2 regions of the Cryobacterium sp. M25 genome follow, and region 1 is predicted to be linked to the other one. Evidence: riboswitches for the same ligand, from Rfam matches in the RefSeq annotation. Region 1 holds a riboswitch; the other holds the start of a gene.
The links. Region 1 has a riboswitch for thiamine pyrophosphate ahead of thiM (hydroxyethylthiazole kinase). Riboswitches for the same ligand answer to the same signal wherever they lie in the genome.

Region 1 (7,341 bases):
TTGGCGACGTGAGTGAAAAGCTGGATGGCGGATTCGATGGCGGCGCGCTTCTCATCGATGGAACCGTGCGCCGCGTTCCCGGCACGTGGACCCCGGCCGTGAATGCCCTCTTGCAACATCTGGCCGACAAAGGGTCTATCGGGGCACCGCGCCCGCTTGGGACCGACGCACAGGGTCGGACTGTCGTTAGCTTTCTCGAGGGTGCGACCGTCGGTAACGTCCGCCCGTGGCCGCGTTGGACGCACAGCGAAGAGGCGCTCCTGGACGTCGGCGACTGGCTCAGGCGCTACCACTCAGCAGTCGCCGACTTTGTCCCGCCCGCAGGCTCGATGTGGCGCGAAGGCCAAGTATGGGAGCCGGGCCTGATCATCGGTCACAACGATGCGGCGCCCTACAACGCGGTCTGGAATGAAGACGGACTGGTGGGTTTCGTGGACTGGGACATGGCCGGCCCGACCACGCACGCCGGGGACCTTGCCTGGGTCGCATTCTCCTGGGTCCCGCTCCACGCTCGACAGCTCGTGCTGGAAGAAGGATTCATTGCGTTCGGCGAGCGGCGGGCACGCCTCGAGTCCTTCCTTCGGGCCTACAAGTGGGATGGCACTGCCAGCGACGTTCTGGAGCTCATCCGTCAACGAGTGCAGAGGCAACTCGACATCATCCGCTCAGTGGCGGCTGATGGCGATGCGACCTACCAGCGGATGCTCGCCCACGGAGTCGACCGGAATCTGAAAGCCGCGTTGGGCGATCTCAGCACTGTTTGACACCTCGTCACAAATCCAGGCTCATTGCGGAACTTGCGGTGTCGCCGCGGTGAGGAGTCCGACGATGCGCCTCTTCGATCTTCAGCCTTTGGTGGCCGGTGGGAGTGCTTTGGTGTGCAGGAACCTGTATGTAAGTCCGCTTGCTAGTCCGTAGCCAGCGAAAAGGATCCCGTTCCCCAGAGCGTCGAATTCAGCAGTGAACAAGGCGACGCCGAGCACTACCGTGAGGGCTGCAGTCACCGCCCAGTATTTGCCGTTTTTTATGTGATCGCTCCAATAGATGGTCGCCGCCTGCGGCCGCTCCGCAATGCTCGGGAAGCCTGATTCTACGAGCATGCTCTAGTCCGAATCACTTGCTCAGGAGGCGCGCTCAGTCACCTGCGAAGCAGGCGTTCGAGGGACCTCGACGGACGCAGATTCGGCGCCACGTCGTCGAGGCCCCGAAGTTTCGGGGGAGTAGCGGTTGGGAACGACCTAGGCTGGCGAGCATGACGGTTGAACAGGTTGAGCAAGGGCCGCGCCGAGTCGCGCGCACTGTCGAGGTGCCGGCTTCGGCCGACGACGTCTTCGCGTTGGTGGCTGATCCGCACCGTCACGGTGAGCTGGACGGCTCGGGCACCGTCCGCGACACGGTGTCGGGGCCGCAGCGGCTCAGCCAGGGCGCACAATTCTCGGTAGCGATGAAGCAGTTCGGCATCCCGTATCGCATCACCAGCACGGTGACGCGCTTCGAGGACGGTCGGCTTGTGGAATGGCGTCACCCAGCGGGCCACCGGTGGCGCTGGGAACTCACGCCGCTCACGCTCACGTCTACGCGCGTCACTGAGACGTTCGATTACAGCACCGTCCCAGCCATGCAGGGCAAGGTCTTCGAGCTGCTCGGCTTTCCTCGGCAGAACGCCGCCGGCATCGAAGCCACCCTGCGCCAACTCGCGTCGCGCTACGCCCGCCCTTGACGTGACGGTGCTCACGTCCTGACCGGACGCCGAGACCCCCGTCTGCACGGTCGTACGCCTCGCCAGATGCTGCCAACGGTGCGGCCGGGAGGGCGCAGCGACAGGGCCGCTGGGGAGACAGCAGCACACGACGAGCTACTCCCACCCGCTGGAGTACGCAAACGAGCCGCCAGCGCCGCGACGCCTTCCTTCCACGTGGCACCTTCGGCACTCGTCGTTGCGGTGATCGTTGGTGTTGCGAGACGTTGATCCACAGTGAGAGGGCTTGGAGGCACGAGGGTTCACTGTCGGCGGCCGATCTTGGAGTGCCCGGCTTGAACTGGCGGATCCGCCAAATCTGTCGAACTTCCGCCAGGCACTCTCGCGAGTTCAGGCTGCCGGACTCAGCGTTTCCTAATTGACTGTGACCTCCTCGGCCGATCTGTATGAGCTGGAAAAGACAAACAACACCGACTACCCATTCACGCCAGCCACCCCGCACGAGCTGTTGGATGCCGATGCCACTCGAGACCTCTGAAACCGGCGCTTTCGCGTGTTTGGCGCGTACGACCGCGACGAAATGGTCGGGGCGACCCTCAACGCACATCGCGATCGCCACGTGGAGACGGAATGCATGTCGGTGTTGGCCAGTCATCGAGGCCGCGGAAGCCCTAGCTATGGCGTTGGCTATCCACTTACGTGCGGGCTCCGGCGTGCAGGGCGATCGAGTCGCCGGCGCCCACGGTAGCGGTGAAGGTTCCGTCAGCGGCGACGAAGTAGCTTGGGCCCGAGCAGGAGCCGCCCGCGCCGGGGTCGCCGTGCTGGACGTCGCAGTAGCTTCCTGCGGGCAGGGAGGTCTTGAACGTCTGGCTGATCGCGCCACCCTCGTGGTTGATCACGACGAAGCCCCCACTCCCCCGACCGAAGGCGATCGCGTTGTTGCCGTTAGACCACCAGTTCGTCACCGAGGTGCCCGTCACGGTATTGCGGAAGGCGACCATGTTCGCGATCTGCCGCCAGGCGTGCTGGCACTTCCAGCCGTCGCTGTAGCAGGCGTTGACCGTGCCGCCAGTCGGCGGGCCGGCATCCGTGTTGGTGAATTCATAGCCCGAGTACACGTTGGGCGAGCCGTAGGGCCAGGCGAGCATGAAGATGTTCGCGAGCGTGTAAGTGTTGCCGTCCTTGTAGCTGAGGGTCGAGCCGTTGCGCTCGGTGTCCCAGTTGTCTACGAAGACCCGCGCCTTGTTGCTCGCGAGGTAGCCCCAGGACTCGCCCCATGTGTTCAGGTAGGCGATCTTGTCGCTGGTGAACATGCGTTTGAGGTCGAAGGCCCCACGGAATTCGTCGACATCGCCGGTCGAGGTGTATTCGCCCGGCTGGACCGCCTCGTTCCCGCCGGCGATGACCTCCTGCGCCCAGTAGACGCTCGAGTTGGTCAGTTTTGCCTTGATGGCGGAGAGGTCGGCCGCGGCCATGTGCTTGGCGCCGTCGATCCGGAAACCGTCGACGCCGAGGGCGCTGAGGTGGTTGAGGTACGCCGCGATGGTGGACTGCACGTAGGTGCTCGCCGTGTTGAGATCGGCGAGGCCGACGAGCTCGCAGTTCTGCACGTTGGAGCGGTCGCTGTAGTTGGTGATCGGGGTCCGGCAGGAGTGGAAGTCCTGGTTCTGGTAGTAGCCCGGGTAGTCGTACTTGCTGTAGACGGTGCCCCCCGTGCCCGTGCCGGAACCCGCGCTCATATGGTTGATCACCGCGTCGGCCACGACCTTGACACCGGCGGTGTGGCAGGTGCTGACCATGCTCGAAAATGCGGCCTCGTTGCCGAGTCGCCCGGCGATCTTGTAGCTGACCGGCTGGTAGGAGGTCCACCACTGCGAGCCCTGGATGTGCTCCTGGGCCGGCGAGACCTCGACGAATCCATACCCCTTGGGACCGAGGGTATTCGTGCAGGCCCGGGCGACCGATGCGAAGGACCACTCGAAGAGCGTCGCCGTGACGTCCTTGGCACCCGGCGGACTCGCATCCGCCCGGGGCGTTGTCACTCCTACATCGAGGCTCAGGGTCAGGACTAGGGCCAGGCCGGCCACCGCTGCAAACAACGGACGGGTTGATCTGCGCACGATGAAACTCCTTGTCGCGCGCGCCAGCGGACCACGCCGACGCGCTTCATTGGGAACGGGCGATTGCGAGCGGGCCGCGGAAGCGGAACCCGGTAAACGAGGTACTAGACCCTCGAGTTACGCTACTGCAAGCGTTTGCAATAGTGCAAGCGCATGCCGAGGAATTGTGCGCCAGCCCCCTAAGACCACCCATCGAAACCCTCAAGAGGGTCCGCTGCTGCCGGGCCGGGTTGGGCCCGAATCGCCAAGTTCGGCGAAGAGATCGAATGGAGCGCTCTGAACCAGGTCGTCCTCCTGCGAAGGCGCATTGCGAAGCTTAGTAGCCGGGTCGCGCCGAGGGCTTCTCGGCGGTCCACCTCAACTTGGGCACCGTCTCCATGCGAAATGCGTCACTGTGCGCACGGGTATCGCGGGTGCGCGTCGCGGGAATAGCGCCATGCTGGACACCACGCCACGGTGAACCTCATCCGGCAGGGATCGCCATCCTGGTGCACTTCGAGCTGACTATTTGAATCGGTGGGACGAGTTCGCGGCACCTCGTTTCCTGGCGCGCGACAGGCGCCACGGCCAAACGCTGCGCAGGGCGTCGCTGAAGGGCTGGTGCGACTGGCAAAGTGCAGGACAAATGAAAAACTCCGGGTCCGCCAAGGCGAAGTACCGGAGTTCCCAATTCGTGGCCCAAGTAACATGAGACAGCGGTCATCAAGGGCTTACATTACAGTCTTAGCTTGGAGGGCGCCCCGTGGCAACGACATCGAGCGAGGGGCACTGGATAGAGGAATGGCTCAGCATTGGCCGGTTCTCCACCTACCTCGCGGCCGCCGGCCGATCTCGCTCACGAGCGCTTGAGCTCTATGAGTGGAACGCAAAGCTGAGCGCGGCTTTCTTGCACGATTTGAGCCATCTGGAAGTCGGTCTGCGCAATGCGTGCGATCGCCAGCTTGCAGCGGCAACTCTCCCTGGTGACGCGCACTGGACGGATTCGGCCACACTGATGACATTGTTTCCCGTTGTGATGAGATAGGACGGGGCCACCGGCCGTTCGCGCGACGTCTACAAGATCGCCCGAGGCAACGTCGAGCGGGCGCGGATCAACGCAGTTTGACGCATCGGCCGCGCTGCGAGATTTCCGAAACAGAGTGGCTCACCACGAGAACATCCTCAACGGTTCTGAAAGCGAACGGCGCCGAATTGTTTACGTCATCCGGTTGCTCTCTGCTGACGCGCTTGCTCACTTCAAAGCCAACAGCGAGGTAGCCACGATCCTGGCTGGCCGACCGTAGGGAAGCTTCTGAGACCAGGGTGAGGCGTCCTGACGCATCCCCGGGCAGCATCAGTCATCTAATTCTCGGTGTCTCGCAACTAACGATGAATCCGCCGCCTATGGAATACGAGACGCTCGGCCAGCTCTTGGTGCGCTCGCGCAATGGCCTCGTTCCGTCGGCCAGTTGCCAAGATGTTGGCCGCGTCCAACCATGAATTAGAACGAAGGCGCTGCGATACGCTGGTTCATAAGCCAAGTGACACGGGGTGCTCCATCTGGAGCTGAGATAACACCCGTTGAACCTGATCTAGTTAGTACTAGCGAAGGGATGTCGCGTAAATGCGCACGCCAGAAGAACTTATTTCATTCACCTGTTCAGCGCTTGACGAGGTGCGGGCCCGCCCTCCCCTCGTGCAGTGCCTCACCAATAGCGTCGTTGTGAACTTCACCGCTAACGTGCTGCTGTCGCTCGGTGCGGCGCCCGCGATGGTCGACATTCCGGGCGAGGCGGGCGCGTTCGCGCGGATCGCATCTGGGCTGCTCGTCAATCTCGGCACGCCCACCGCCGAACAACGCGACGCGATGTTCGAGGCCGTCACAGCCGCGAACGATGCTGGAACACCGTGGGTGCTCGACCCCGTTGCCGTCGGTTTCCTGCCCGTGCGCACGCCGCTGGCCTTCGCCCTTCGCGACCTGCGACCCACGGTGGTGCGCGGAAACGCGTCGGAGATAATTGCGCTGGCAGGCGCCGGATCCGGCGGCCGCGGGGTGGATTCATCCGACGAGGTGGATGCCGCCCTGGCCGCGGCGTACGCGCTGGCCGGGATGACCTGTGGGGTGATCGCCGTCTCCGGTCCTGTCGACATCATCACGGATGGCCGTGAGCTGGTGCGCATCGACAACGGGCATCCGTTGCTCACCCGCATCACCGGCGGGGGCTGCGCCCTCGGCGCGGTCATGGCCGCGTTCGCCACGGTCGACGCCGACAGGTTCGTCACCACGGTGGCCGCGGCCACGGTGTACACCGTCGCGGCCGAGCTCGCGGCAGAGTCCGCCACCGGTCCGGGCAGCTTCGCTGTCGCCTTTGTGGACGCCCTGGCCACCGTCAACGCGCAGGACATCGCACGCCGGGCGGTGCTCCGATGAACCTTGACCTGTCGCTATACCTGGTGACCGACTCGGGGCAGGCCGCGGCGGCCGGGCGCAGCATCGTGGACGTGGTGCGGCACGCCGTTGCCGGAGGCGTGAGCGCCGTGCAGGTGCGTGAGAAGGAGACCGCCGGGCGGGAGTTCCTCGACACCGTGCTGCGCATCGCGGATGTGCTGCCCGACACCGTGGCGCTGATCGTGAACGACAGGGTCGACGTGTTTCTGGCCGCCCGTGCCGCCGGGCGCCGGCTGACCGGGGTGCACGTCGGGCAATCCGACCTGCCCGTCGGCGCGGTGCGCGACCTCGTCGGGGGTGAGGCGGTGATCGGGCTCAGCGCATCGACGGATGCCCAGCTGCGCCGCGCGGCCGAGGATCCTGCCCTGATCGACTACGTCGGCATCGGCGCACTGCACGCCACACACACCAAGAGTGACGCGCCCCCTGCCCTGGGGCTGGCCGAGTTCGCTCGCCTGGTCGGGGTCAGCACGCTGCCGGCCGTGGCCATCGGGGGGATCGGCCTGCACGACCTGGCCGCCCTCCGTGAGTGCGGGGCGGCGGGCGTCGCCGTGGTGTCGGCGATCTGTGCGGCGCCGCACCCCGAGCCGGCCGCCCTCGAATTGCGGGCAGCCTGGGGCGCGACGGCATGACCGGGGCATCCCCCCGCATCGCTCGCGTGCTGAGCATTGCTGGTACCGACCCGACCGGCGGAGCGGGCATCCAGGCCGACCTCAAGAGCATCGCGGCGAACGGGGGCTACGGCATGGCCGTGGTGACCGCACTGGTCGCGCAGAACACCCACGGTGTGCGCTCGGTGCACGTGCCGCCGGTCTCCTTCCTGCGCGAGCAACTGCACGCCGTGAGTGACGACGTCGACATCGATGCCGTCAAGATCGGGATGCTGGCCGACGTTCACGTCACCCGCACCGTGAGCGGGTGGCTCAGCCAAGTGAAGCCTGGGCTCGTAGTACTCGACCCGGTGATGATCGCCACCAGCGGTGACCGCCTGCTCACCGAGGATGCTGAGGAGGCTCTGCGCGACCTGCTGAGCGTCGTGCACCTGGTGACGCCCAACATCCCGGAGCTGGCCATCCTTGTCGGTTCTCCCGTGG
Region 2 (7,341 bases), on a different contig from region 1:
GACGAAAGCGTCGGAACGGCCACTGACCTTGCCCGGCTGGCCGGCCTGGCCGCCGCCGACCCGGTGATCGGTGCCATCCTCTCCCAGCCGGCCTCCGCCCTGGTGGGCCAGCGCGGCGTGGACAACACCACGGCGTTCCTGGCCGAGGAGGGCGTCACCGGCATCACCCGCAGCTACACGGACGGGGCGGGCGTCTGTTTTCTCTTCACCGGCCAGGTGCAGGGCCCGGACTCGACCTACACTTTTGCCGGTGCCCTGCTCGGCGAACCCGACTACGACACCCTGACCAGTGACCTCACCGCCCTGATGGAGAGCGCCCGCGCCGGGGTACGCGAGCTGCCAACCCTCGCCCAGGGTGACGCCTACGTGGAGTTCAGCACACTGTGGGGGGCCGAGGCCTCCGGAACCGTGCGCACGGCCACGACGACGTACGGCTGGCAGGCTCAGGCGCCGGGCGACGCGGAGGTGATCCTGGAGACGGTGTCGACCGGCCGGGCGGGCAAGACCGTCGGCCGGGTCACGGTGGAGACCGGGGGCACCGAGGTGACGTCGACGCTGGTGCTCGACCGCACGATCAGCGCGCCGGGCCTCGGTTGGCGGCTCCTGCACCCCGCACCGATGATCTCGGCACTGTTCGCCGCTAACCGCTAACCGCGTGCGGCTCCGGCATCGGGCTGCCGGCTACTCGCCCTCGCCGGTCGACTGGTACGGGTCGCTCTCGCCCGCGTCGAACCGGTAGCGCACGTGCACGCGGCCCTGCACATCGCGCACGTCCTCCTCGTCGTACCAGAACAGCGTTTCGACCCCCTCGACGGCGGCCATCATGCTGACCCGGGCGTCATGTTTGCCCTGGATCAGCACCCGGGTGTCGACCTGGCCCGCGAGGGGACCGTCAATGAATTCCGCAGTGTAAACGACATTTTCAGCACCTTGATCAGCCATACCTCCAACCTAGTCCCGGGCACCGACTTACGGGCGTCGGATGTCCGGGGTCCCGGCCAGCCGGATCGTCGCCTGCCGCTCGGGCGCCTCCCGCTCTCGGTAAGCGTCCCAGCCCGCTTCCCACTGGTCCCAGTGCGACCGGAACAGTTCGCCGTCCCGGGCGAGGGCCCGCTGCTTGCGGATGCGGTCGTCGGCGGCCAGCCAGACCCGGATGTCGCTGAGTGGCGCGTGGGCGGCCGCCAGGGTTCCGCAGCCCTCCACGATCAGCGGGCGGGCCGGGTCGACCGGGTGCCATTCTGCCGACTCGCGCCGCTCCCAGTCGTAGCGCCGCCAGGCGGCGGGCCGGCCCAGTCTTCTCGGGGTGAGCACCTGTTCGCCCAGGTGCATGACGGCGGCGTCCAGCCCCTGCCAGCCGGGGTAAATGTCGTCCAGCCGCACCAGGGTGGGCCGGAGCGGTCCCGGCCAGGCGACGACGAGCGCGTCGGCGAGGGTGCTCTTGCCGGCGCCGCTCGGCCCGTCGATGAGAACGACGGGCGCCACCCCGGCGGCGGCAAGGTCGCGAAGCACGGGGGCCAGCAGCATCCGTCGGTCACCGACCGGATTTGGGGCGGCCGGTTCGAGGGCGGCCGTGGGCAGATCAGATGAGGACAAAGTTCCAGCTTCCCGTCGCCACGGAGACGCTCACCGAGAGCAGGGCCACGGCCAGACCGATGCCGACCAGGGCCACCTCGCGCCCCCGGAAGCTGGAGGGGCGGGCCCAGGTGCGCCGCACCGAGGCGCCGAACCCGCGGGCCTCCATCGCGGTCGCGAGTTTGCTGCCGCGCCGGATCGACAGCACCAGCAGGGCGAAGGCCTGGCTGAGCAGCCGTCGCAGGACGCCGCGGTCCGCGATGCCGCGGGCCCGCCGGGCCAGTTCGAGGGCGTGCCAGTCCTCGAGGAACAGGCCGACCAGGCGCAGCCCGGCCAGACCGCCAAGCACGAAGCGGGCCGGCAGTTTCACGACCTGGCCGAGGCCGTCGGCCAGGTCGGTGGGGTCGACGGTCACGAAGAGCACGACCGACGGCAGTCCGATGGCGAGGATGCGCAGGGTCGTGGCGATGGCCAGCTCGAGTGATCCCTCGGTCACGTTCACCAGCCCGAAGGACCAATAGACCGCCCCGGCCGCCTGCCCGTAGAGCAGGGTGGTGACGCCGGCGGTTGGTGCGGCGATCCAGACCGGCAGGGTGCGCACCGCGAAGGCCTTCAGGGACAGCCCGGCCCAGAAGAAGAGCACGAACTCGCAGGCGAGGGCGACGACGGCGGAGACCCAGTCGATGGTGAGGATGAGCACGCCCGCCAGCAGCAGCGCGGCGGCCAGCTTCGCGACCGGGTTGATCCGGAAGATGGCCTGGGTTCCCCGGGCAGGCGTCAGCACGCTCACCGGGACACCGCCGGCCGCGGCGTGACGCTGGGGCCGGCCTGCCCGGTCAGGTGATACTCCCGGTCAGCCAGGGCGGCCACGAAGTCGGTGTCGTGCGAGACGGCGACCACCGCGGTGCCCTCCCGCAGGAGTTCGTCGAGCAGGGCCACGATCTCCCGCCAGGTGCGCAGGTCCTGGCCGAAGGTGGGCTCGTCGAGCATGAGCAGCCGTGGCTGGGTGGCCAGCACGGTGCCCACCGACAGCCGACGTTTCTCGCCGCCGGAGAGGGTGAACGGGTTCGCCTCGGCCAGGTGGTCCAGGCGCAGGCGCTGCAGCACCTCGTCGACCCGGGCATTGATGTTCGCCTTTGGCCGTTTGAGGGCGCGCGGCCCTACGGCGAGTTCGGCCCGCACTGTGGCCGCCACGAACTGGTGCTCCGGGCTCTGGAACACGGTGCCGATGCGGGTGAGCAGCTGGCGGGACTTCCAGCGGATCGGTTCCTCGTCGGCCCCGTCGGCGAACTCCGGGCTCGCGAGCACCGCTCCCCCGGCCGGTTTCAGCAGGCCGGCGAGGGTGAGCATCAGGGTCGATTTGCCGGCGCCGTTCGGACCGGTGACTGCCAGAGCGGTGCCGGCGTGCACCGTGAGGTCGATGTCCCGGGCGAGCACGTCGGCGCGCGTGCGTGCGATCGCGAGGCCGGGCGTGCGGAGCAGAGGAACCGAGCCGGGCGCCGACGCCGAGCGGGTCTCGCCCCGCGATGAAGCCAGACCGTTGCCCCGCCCGGGCACCCAGACACCCGCGGCCGCGAGCCGTTCCCCCTGCCTGGTCAGCACGTCGTCGGGATGGCCGTCGGCCAGCACTCCCCCGGCCGCGTCGAGCACGATCACCCGGTTCACAAGGTTCTGCCAGACGGCGACCCGATGTTCGATCACGATGAACGTCGCCGCGGAGTTCTCGAGCACGCGGGCAACGGAATCGCGCACATCCAGCACGCCTCCAGGGTCGAGATTCGCTGTGGGTTCGTCGAGCAGCAGCAGCCCCGGCCGCATCGCCAGCACCCCAGCGAGGGCGAGGCGCTGCTTCTGTCCGCCCGACAGCGACGACGTCGGATGGCAGAGCGGCAGGTCCAGGCCGACCATGTCCAGAGCGTCGCTCACCCGGCGCCAGATCTCCTCGCGGGGCACCCCCAGGTTCTCGCAGCCGAAGGCGACGTCGTCGCCCACCCGCGCCAGGATCACCTGGGAGTCAGGGTCCTGCAGCAGCAGCCCGGCCTGGCCTCGCGCGGCGGTCGGCCCGGCGCCGTTCACAAGCAGCTGACCGCGCTGCTCGCCCTCCTCGTCGCCGCCGAGAACCCCGGCGAGGGCGTGCAGCAGAGTCGATTTGCCGGCCCCGGAAGCGCCGAGCAGCAGCACGCGCTCGCCCGGCTCGATTCGCAGGTCGAGGCCGTCGACGGCCCAGCCCCGCCGCCCGGCATGCCGCCATCCCCAGCCGCGGGCCACGACGGACGCGCCCGAGACGGATGCCGCTGCTGCCGGTGTCATCGCCGTCCCCCTAGACCTGGGTGCGGTTCGATCGCCCGGCGGCGAACCGCGACAGAGCGCCGGTGCGGGCGAGGCCACGCATGGCCAGCCAGGACAGCAGTCCGGCCACGACAATGCCGGAGACGATCGAGGAGGCTGTGTAGATGGTGATGAAGGGAACGGCCGATCCGGGGTACCAGAGCAACAGGTCGTTGACGGCGAGGGCAAGGCCGGCGCCCGCGCCGGCGAGCAGGGCCACGACGAGGCGGTAGTTGGCGTAGAAGAACAGCGCGAAGACCAGCTCCGCGCCGAGACCCTGCACCAGGCCGGACACCAGAATGGTGGCCCCCCAGGCGGTGCCGCCGACCAGGGTCGACACGACCGCCGCCAGCAGCTCGGTGTAGAGCGCGGCGCCGGGTTTGCGGATGATGAGGCCACCGAGCACACCGGCGAACAGCCATCCGCCGCCCAGGAGAGCCTGCAGGCCCGGCAGCAGCGGAGTGAGCACGCCGCTGAGCGGGTTGTATGCCTGGTTCCAGACGACGAAAATCAGCCCGCTGGCCACGCCGATGACACTGGCGATTACGATGTCGACGACCCGCCACCGGAAGTTACGCGGCCGGCGGGACGTGGTGGAGGTGAGAAGGGTGGTTGTTGCGTGCACTTTTTGTGCCCTTTCCGTAGATGGTTCCAGGGCACGGGAACGAGAAAATCTGCCTCCCTGCGCTGGCATGATCCAGATCAGGTTCGACGGTCGAAGCTTCAGAAGCTTCCTCTCAGCCCGGTTGACCGGACTCCCGTGTTCGTATCAAGTATAGACCTCGGCCTAGACTCGCGGGATGGAGTCCTCGCCTCGCCCCCGCATCACTGTCGGGCGCGAATGACGTTCACCGTTCCCCTGATCCTCGCCGGGCTGTTGCTTCTGTTGCTGCGCCACTTCATTTTGCGGCGACGACGGATGCGACGCGGGCTACCCGTGCGCGGACCCTGGCACATCCCCCGCAGCTGGCGGGAAGGGCCGGGCTCCCGCCAGCGGATGGGCCGCTGGCGGTGTAGCTAGCGCGGGCGGCGTTGAGCGCCCGAACGCGGTACGCTCGAAGTGGTGAGTCGGGAAGTCTGGTCGACAGCAATGTTCGTGTGCCACAAAATCCTGATTGACTGAGGCTCGTCCATGCCGAAACCATCACCTCTTCCTCCCACCCCGAAACTGAACGTCTTTCGCCGCAGCAGCTATCCCGAGTACCTGCACGTCTCGACGATCCTGCGCAAAGAGACCGTGGGCGGCGCTCTCCTGCTGGTGGCGACGGTTCTCGCGCTGATCCTGGCCAACACCGGGGCCTCCGATTTCTACTATGCGGTGCGGGACTTTCAGATCGGCTACGAGCCGTGGCACCTCAATCTGAGCCTCGGCGCGTGGGCCGCCGACGGACTCCTGGCGATCTTCTTCTTCATTGCCGGGCTCGAACTCAAACGTGAGTTCGTCGCCGGCGATCTGCGCACCTTCAGCCGCGCGGTCGTCCCGGTCGCCGCGGCCGTCGGCGGCGTCATCGTTCCTGCTGTGATCTTTACCGCGATCGCGTTCAGCTCGGGGCCGGAAATGCTGCGCGGCTGGGCCATCCCCACCGCAACCGACATCGCCTTCGCCGTGGCCGTGCTCGCCGTGATCGGCTCCAAACTGCCCAGCGCCCTGCGCATCTTCCTGCTGACCCTGGCCGTGGTCGACGACCTGCTCGCCATCGCCATCATCGCCTTCTTCTATTCCGGCGACCTCCAGCCCGTTCTACTGCTACTCGCCATCGTGCCGCTGGGCCTCTTCGCCTTTCTGGCGCACAAGTACTCCTACCTGTTCGGCACCACCAGGTGGGCCGCGGGCACCGTTCTGCTGCCGCTCGGCCTCGCCACCTGGGCTCTCGTGCACGGCTCCGGCATCCACGCCACGGTGGCCGGAGTGCTGCTCGGCTTCGCCGTGCCCGTGCTGCGCAGCCGACGTAGCGGCGGACCCGACGCCGGCCCGGGCCTGGCGCAGAACCTCGAGCACCGCATCCGCCCGCTCTCGGCCGGTTTCGCCGTGCCGGTCTTCGCTTTCTTCTCCGCCGGGGTCACGATCGGCGGCGTGTCAGGCCTGACCACGGCCCTCACCGACCCGGTCGCGATCGGAATCGTCGTCGCCCTGGTGGTGGGAAAGCCGGTGGGCATCCTGCTCGCCACCGTACTGGTCACCAAGACCACCCGGGGCGCCCTCGACCCGGATCTGGCCTGGGTGGATGTGATCGGCGTCGGCATGCTCGCCGGTGTCGGCTTCACGGTGTCGCTGCTGATCAGCGAGCTGGCTTTCGGGCAGGGCAGCCCGCATGACGACCACGCCAAAGTGGCCATCCTGACCGGGTCGCTGCTGGCGGCACTACTCGCGACCGTGGTGCTGCGGAGCCGCAACCGGCATTACGGACGCATCGCCGACAAGGAGGCGCTCGACGCCGACAACGACGGCGTCCCAGACGTGTTCGAGGCCGATCCGGCTCGCGACGAGCGGTTCGGCGGGCACTGACAGGGCCGGAGCGCACCCAGCCGCCCAACTCCCTCAGCCGGAGTGTCTGCTGGTCGTCACGGGCGGAACGCCGTGCCCGGCGCCGAACCAATTCGACGGAGATTCATCGATCAACACCCGTTTTTGAGCCCAAACGCGCCGTTGAGGGCACAATCTCCGTCGAATTTGTTCGGGACGGATGTACCGCAGGTCCTTGGGCTCGAATGACGCGGCGGTTGGAGTGCACGTTCATCCACCTCGTCGCTGTCCGCGCGCAAACGTGCGTCGGAATCAGGAACAAGCGCAACGGAGCCCCCGATCCGCGAACCCCCCTCAACCTCGGCCATGGAGACTCACTCATCGAGCTGGCCGGCGGGCACTGATAGCGCTGGAGCGCAGTCAGCAGCCCGACATCCTCAGTCGGAGTGGCTGGGCGACCGGGCGGTTGGTCGCACTCGCTGCTAGCGTTTGAGGGCGCGGACGACGCGGGAGATCGCCTTGCCGGCCACGCAGAGGAACGGGATGCCGACCGCGAGCAACGAGATGACGTTGGGCTCGAAGCGCACCGTCGTGCCCGATTTGACGTAGGCGCCGATCGGCAGGGATGCTCCGCCGCCCCCGCCGCCGGACCCGCTGCCGGTGGCGGCGGAGTCACCCTCGCCACCGCCGAAGCCGTAGTAGACGAGAGCAACGGGAATCAGGGTGACGCCGTCCACCTGGACCGGATCACCGTAGGCCGACCTGACGCCGGCGGTACGAGAGATATCTGCGAGCTTCTCTGGAAGGCTAGTCATGGATTCAGGCTACCCCCTGTCTGGTTTGCGGTTGCCTGATCAGTGGTGGCCTGGTCAGGGTTTGTCCGGATCCAGCAGCGACGCCGGGCGCACCATGCCGCGCCCAAACCTTGCGGTAACCGAGTCCACGGCCCGTTCGGCTCCCCGCCAGTCATCGTCAGG

Region 2: another riboswitch for thiamine pyrophosphate. It lies ahead of CXY81_RS13955 (ECF transporter S component); the one in region 1 lies ahead of thiM (hydroxyethylthiazole kinase).

What each region holds. Positions count from the first base shown of each region.
Region 1 covers NZ_PJJU01000056.1:154,752-162,092, reverse strand. Annotated here, with positions in the region: gene CXY81_RS12750 (phosphotransferase enzyme family protein) at 1-764, shown strand, start outside; gene CXY81_RS12745 (hypothetical protein) at 846-1,100, opposite strand; gene CXY81_RS12740 (SRPBCC family protein) at 1,253-1,720, shown strand; gene CXY81_RS12735 (alpha-amylase family protein) at 2,395-3,819, opposite strand; gene CXY81_RS16185 (hypothetical protein) at 4,562-4,843, shown strand; TPP riboswitch at 5,336-5,429, shown strand; gene thiM (hydroxyethylthiazole kinase) at 5,423-6,229, shown strand; gene thiE (thiamine phosphate synthase) at 6,226-6,879, shown strand; gene CXY81_RS12720 (bifunctional hydroxymethylpyrimidine kinase/phosphomethylpyrimidine kinase) at 6,876-7,341, shown strand, end outside.
Region 2 covers NZ_PJJU01000057.1:187,301-194,641, reverse strand. Annotated here, with positions in the region: gene CXY81_RS13980 (D-alanyl-D-alanine carboxypeptidase family protein) at 1-651, shown strand, start outside; gene CXY81_RS13975 (hypothetical protein) at 682-942, opposite strand; gene CXY81_RS13970 (ATP-binding protein) at 970-1,593, opposite strand; gene CXY81_RS13965 (energy-coupling factor transporter transmembrane protein EcfT) at 1,580-2,362, opposite strand; gene CXY81_RS13960 (ABC transporter ATP-binding protein) at 2,359-3,882, opposite strand; gene CXY81_RS13955 (ECF transporter S component) at 3,893-4,525, opposite strand; TPP riboswitch at 4,563-4,672, opposite strand; gene nhaA (Na+/H+ antiporter NhaA) at 5,033-6,406, shown strand; gene CXY81_RS13945 (hypothetical protein) at 6,847-7,179, opposite strand; gene dinB (DNA polymerase IV) at 7,234-7,341, opposite strand, start outside.